Linked DNA regions of Ketobacter sp. MCCC 1A13808. The protein of the gene in region 1 binds, or shares a complex with, the protein of each later gene. Links are inferred from orthologs where the notes say so. Each region holds a gene or a part of one and is shown on either strand. Other genes may lie near its edges.

Evidence for each region. Proteins that work in one complex are often made in the same cells at the same time.
Region 2: the proteins of accD (region 1) and FT643_RS11405 are in contact, whole or in part, in a solved structure (PDB 8UXZ), measured with the Escherichia coli proteins. The link is inferred for Ketobacter sp. MCCC 1A13808 from one-to-one orthologs.

What each region holds. Positions count from the first base shown.
Region 1 is NZ_VRKW01000004.1:86,771-89,648, forward strand. Bases 1-2,840 are described here. They hold accD (acetyl-CoA carboxylase, carboxyltransferase subunit beta), read right to left. Parts: upstream 1,936-2,840; coding sequence 1,066-1,935; downstream 1-1,065. Other genes in these bases: folC (bifunctional tetrahydrofolate synthase/dihydrofolate synthase), read right to left, coding at 1-1,069; trpA (tryptophan synthase subunit alpha), read right to left, coding at 1,974-2,777; trpB (tryptophan synthase subunit beta), read right to left, coding at 2,800-2,840. Also shown: more of trpB, read right to left, coding at 2,841-2,878.
Region 2 is NZ_VRKW01000005.1:43,948-46,841, reverse strand. Bases 14-2,869 are described here. They hold FT643_RS11405 (acetyl-CoA carboxylase carboxyltransferase subunit alpha), read right to left. Parts: upstream 1,991-2,869; coding sequence 1,037-1,990; downstream 14-1,036. Other genes in these bases: dnaE (DNA polymerase III subunit alpha), read right to left, coding at 2,154-2,869; FT643_RS11410 (sulfite exporter TauE/SafE family protein), read right to left, coding at 242-1,027; FT643_RS11415 (DUF2057 family protein), read right to left, coding at 14-145. In the rest of the region: more of FT643_RS11415, read right to left, coding at 1-13; more of dnaE, read right to left, coding at 2,870-2,894. UniProt on the Escherichia coli protein: Component of the acetyl coenzyme A carboxylase (ACC) complex. First, biotin carboxylase catalyzes the carboxylation of biotin on its carrier protein (BCCP) and then the CO(2) group is transferred by the carboxyltransferase to acetyl-CoA to form malonyl-CoA.

The DNA of each region.
Region 1 (2,878 bases):
CTCTGGACGAGGCGGCATTTACCGGATACCAGGTGTCTACACAGGCAAGCAGCTCGAGCAACGTTTCGGTCACAGCCTTATCGTTCAACATGCCGACGATGCAATGAACCCGTTTATATTCTGACGACAAAAGAGATTTTGTTAACGCCCGGGCGGCATGAGGATTATGACCCACATCCAGCATTACGGCCGGCGCTTCATGCACAATCTGCTGTCGACCAGTCAGGCGGGTGTCCATTAACGCTTTTCTCAACTGCGGCTGGGTAATCGTAAAAGGACTGAGCACTAATGCCTGTAACGCGCTCAGGGCGTTGTCCAGGTATATTTGAGGATACGGCAGATGTTCTATTTGCTGGACTGTACGTGATTGACCCGCTGAAACGTCAGCCCGCCACTCCGTCTGATCGGTTAGAACGCTAAACTCCCGATTTCGTAGATACAGCTCCATTGCCTGACTGTTCGCATGCTCAACCACCGAGAGCGGTGGATTAGGATCGCCCATCACCAGCGGTTTGCCAGGCCGACCAATCCCGACCTTTTCAATACCGATGGCTTCCCTGTTCTCTCCAAGCCATTGCTGATGGTCAAGATCGATGCTGGTGACCACCGCAATATCCGGATCCCATATATTAACCGCGTCCAGTCGCCCGCCCAGCCCCACTTCCAAAACCCAGGCATCCAGTTTTTTGCGCTGGAATATCCAGGCAGCTGCCAGTGTAGTGAATTCAAAATAGGTGAGACTGATCTCTCCACGCGTCGCTTCGATTGCTTCGAATGCTGATATCAATTCCTGATCAGAACAAATCTGGCCATCAATACAAATTCGTTCATTAAACTGAATCAAGTGGGGAGAGGTATATAATCCGACATGGTATCCGGCTTCCAGCAGCACATTGTGGATGAGCGTGGAAGTAGAGCCCTTTCCATTTGTACCAGCCACCGTAAAAACAAAGGCACCGGGTGCAATTACACCTAACCGCTGAGCCGCCTGTTTAACCCGCTCCAACCCCATGTCAATGGTCTTGAAGTGAAGCTTTTCAAGCCGGCTCAGCCAATCAGCCAGAGTCATTCAGCGTTACTGCTCACCGGTAATAACTTACTCATTAAACGATGTAGCGTATCTTTCAGCTCGTTCCTGTGCACAATAATGTCGATAGCTCCATGTTCCAGCAGAAATTCGCTGCGCTGGAATCCTTCCGGCAATTTTTGCCGTACGGTTTGCTCAATGACCCTTGGTCCGGCGAATCCAATTAATGCATTGGGCTCTGCCAAATTAATGTCGCCCAACATGGCCAAACTGGCAGAAACGCCACCATAAACGGGATCCGTCAACACGGAAAAGAAAGGCAACCGCTGCTCTTTCAGTTTCTCCAGTGCAGCACTGGTTTTCGCCATCTGCATCAACGAAAACAAAGCTTCTTGCATACGCGCACCACCACTGGCAGAGAAACACACCAGAGGACAGCGATTCTCAATGGCAACATTCACTGCCCGAACGAATTTCTCACCTACGATCGAGCCCATGGACCCGCCCATAAATTCGAACTCAAATGCAACTGCCACTACGGGATATTCGTTAACGACACCTTTAAAAGCCACCAGTGCGTCTTTCTCGCCCGTGGATTTCTGAGCCGCAACCAAGCGATCCTTATAGCGTTTGCTGTCTTTAAACTTAAGTCGATCAAACGGCTCCAAGTCCGCGGCCAGCTCTTCACGGCCCTCCGGATCAAGGAACAAATCAATGCGACGGCGGGCATTTACCCTCATGTGATGATCACACTTGGGACATACATCCAGGTTCTTTTCCAACTCCGGTCGATACAAGAATGCGCCACACTTAGCGCATTTGCGCCACAACCCCTCCGGGATGTCGCTCTTCTTGTGCGTGCTTCTCCCGACACTGGGTAGAATTTTTCCTAACCAGCTATTACTCATATAAAGTCATCCTGTTTTTCAGCCCTTTTATTAGTTTATTATTGATCGAGGCCACTGCGTAAGGATTGTATAAACCCGCCCACTTGCGTCAGCATGGTTTGAGCATCGTTTTGGTTATTGGCAATCAGGTTTACCAAAGCACTCCCCACAACGACTCCGTCTGCATTGCGACCGATTGATCTAGCCGTTTCTGCATCCTTGATACCAAAGCCGACCGCAATGGGCAAATCGGTTATTTTACGAATTGTTTCCAGTTTCTGATTAACCGCGTCCACATCCAGGTTTCCGGCACCGGTTACCCCTTTCAAGGAAACGTAATATAAGTAGCCCCGCCCCATCGCGGCGATCTTGGCAATACGTTTGTCACTGGTCGTCGGGGCAATCAGAAATATACTTTCAATTCCGGCTTTGTCGAAGATCTCCACCGGACCGGCAGCGGCTTCCACAGGCAGATCCACGGTAATAAGACCGTCCACACCTGCTGCTGCTGCTGCCTCCGCGAAGGTTTCGTAACCTGTGACTTCAATCGGGTTGAGATACCCCATCAGCACAACGGGCGTGGTCTGGTTGCTGGCTCGGAACTCGGCTACCATTTCCAGCACATGCGTGATTGTTGTGCCCTGCTCTAACGCCCGCTCATCCGCTAACTGGATCACGGGGCCATCGGCCATCGGATCAGAAAACGGAACGCCCAGCTCAATTATATCTGCGCCGCTCTCCACTAATTGAAGCATCAGCGGAACAGTGGCTTTCAAATTAGGATCACCGGCGGTAATAAACGGAATCAGTGCTTTTTTATTCTGTTGCTTCAAATTCTGAAGGCAAGCCTTGATACGGCTCATGAATCTCTCCTCTTAGCTACCTTCACAAGGTAATCCCGTCGAGTTCTGCGACTGTAAGAATGTCTTTATCGCCTCGTCCTGACAGGTTCACTATGACAATC
Region 2 (2,894 bases), on another replicon or contig:
TATCAATATATTTTATCAACACCGTGTCATCGGATTGAATCAACGCTGCGTGCTCATCCGCTCCGTCATACAGATCCTGAACCTTGTGGTTCGCACAAGCCACCAGAAAAAAAGCTAACAATACGGGAAGAAGGAAGCGAGTCATAATTAGGGTCCTTTAGAAGCTCGGCGCAGGCTATTACGTGTTTATTGCAAAAGCGTGACATTACCCTAACCGCGGGGGGGATGAAAGCCGGATTCGCTATCCAATGACCAACTTGATACCTACTACAACCAAAAGGGCAGCAAATATTTTCTTGAGGGTCGCCGCAGGAAGTCTGTGTGCCCAATGGGCTCCAATTTGGGAGAATACCACACTGGTAATGGCGATACCGATCAACGCAGGAATGTAGATATAGCCCACACTGTGTGGTGGTAAACCAGCTTCGTTCCAGCCGGTATAGATAAACCCGGCAGAGCCGGCCACCGCTATAGGCAGCCCACCGGCAGCGGAGGTTGCCACTGCCTGTTGCATCTTCATATTACACCAGGAGAAAAAAGGCACACTGAGTGAGCCGCCGCCGATACCGAAGATTGCAGAAATAGAACCGATTATGCCCCCTGCCAAAACCAGACCCGGCTTCCCCGGCAAAGCACGAGAGGGTTTTGCTTTCTTACCCGCCGCCATTTGCAAGGCCAGTAGAATTGCGAAGCATCCAAGTAATATTTGAAGGATGCGACCATGCAGCAAATCCGCCAATTTAGCACCAAGCAGCGCGCCTGCCGATAAGCCTACCGCAAACCACAGAAATACCGACCAGACAACGGCGCCATTTCTATGGTGTTGATAAGCGGATCCGGAGGAAGTCACGATCATCGTGGCCAGCGCCGTCCCCACCGCCATGTGTGTCAACACTTCCGGTGAGAACCCTTGCGAAGTAAATGCGTAAATCAGCACCGGCACAATGATCAGGCCGCCACCCACGCCAAGCAAACCGGCGGCCAATCCGGCAACAATTCCCAGCACCGGATAGATCAGTAATTCCACTAGATAGGGTTACCCGCTGAAACCGTAGCTCATTAAACGTTGATAGCGCTCTGACATCAGGGTTTCTTCGTCTTTGGAAGACAACCGCTCCAGATTTTCGATGAGTGCGGCCTTCATTGCATCAGCAACCACGTCGTAATTTCGGTGTCCACCGCCCAACGGCTCCGGTATCACCTGATCCACCAACCCGAGTTCATGCAGACGCTCGGCAGTCAATCCCATGGCTTCGGCAGCATCAGAGGCATATTCAGCACTCTTCCAGAGAATGGAGGCACAGCCTTCCGGTGAAATAACGGCATAGGTGCTGTATTGCAACATTTGTAAATGGTCACACACACCAATAGCCAACGCACCGCCGGAGCCGCCCTCTCCAATTACGGTAGCGATAATAGGAGTACGCAAGCTGGCCATCACTGCCAAATTGCGTGCAATGGCCTCGCTTTGGCCACGCTCTTCTGCTTCGATACCCGGGTATGCACCCGGGGTATCAATAAAGGTGAGTACCGGCATTTTGAATCGTTCTGCCATTTGCATCAATCGCATGGCTTTGCGGTAGCCGTCCGGTTGCGGCATACCGAAATTGCGCAGCACTTTTTCTTTGATATCGCGGCCCTTTTGATGGCCGATAATCATCACCGGCTTTCCGTCCAGGCGGGCCACACCACCAACAATTGCTTTGTCGTCTGCAAAGGTACGATCCCCGTGCAGCTCATCAAAGTCACTGAAAATCCGTTTTATGTGATCGAACGTGTAAGGACGCTGGGGATGCCGCGCCAATTGGGCAATTTGCCATGAAGTTAATTCCGAAAAGATACTTTCCGTCAGCGACAGGCTCTTTTCTTTTAACAGTTTTACCTCATCGTTGATATTGAGGTCTGAGCCTTTGCCAAGATTACGCAATTCATCAATCTTGGATTCCAATTCAGCAATGGGTTGCTCGAAATCCAAATAGTTAGGATTCATAGTTTACTGATCCTGTTACGTTGTTATTTTGAGGAGAATGGAGCTGCCTCTACCTTAAAGTAAGCAGCTAAAGCTGTCGACTAGATGATCGATCCGCCATACCCCGAATTTGTGGCAAAATGTTATTTATGCTCATATTTTGCCGCGAAGCCGGATTCTGTCATTATCGATACAGCACTTTAAGGGAGCGCTCTCCACAAAGCTGCTCTAATTGTTTAATCAATTCCGCCTTCGGCGAAATCCGCCAGTCGTCCCCTAAATACAAGCGACCATTGGCACCTTGTCTGGAATACTGCACCCGCACCCGGCAGCCACCTTCCCGGTAGGGCTCCAGCGCCTGTTGCAGTTGACGGCTAAAATCATTAGACAGCACCGAGTGATCAATATCCAGACTGATCAGGCGTGCATAGTTTTCACGGGCTTGGGCGATGCTGAACACCTTCCGCGTTACCATTTTCAAGCCTCCGGAGTATTCGTCGATGCTGACGTCCCCTTCCACCACCAAAATAGCGTCCTTAATCAGCTGATCCTTATACTCTTCATAGGTGTCTGAAAAAATGGAAACCTCCAGCCGGCCACTTTTGTCGTCCAGCGTCAGAAACGCCATCTTGTCACCGCGTTTACTTTTCATGACCCGCATCGCAATAATCAAACCCGAGACGATAGAACGGGACTCGCGGGTATTACCGGGTTTGACGTCGGCAATACGGCAGGTTACGAAATGCGAAATTTCATCCAGATATTGGTCAATAGGATGACCGGTGAGATAGAGACCCAAAGTGTCTTTTTCACCGTTCAGGCGTTCGTCATCGCTCCAGGGCTTGGCCTTTATCCATTCAGGTTCCGGGGCCGACTCATCGTCGATGGAACCGAACATATCCATAATACCGATGGCCTGGTTGTT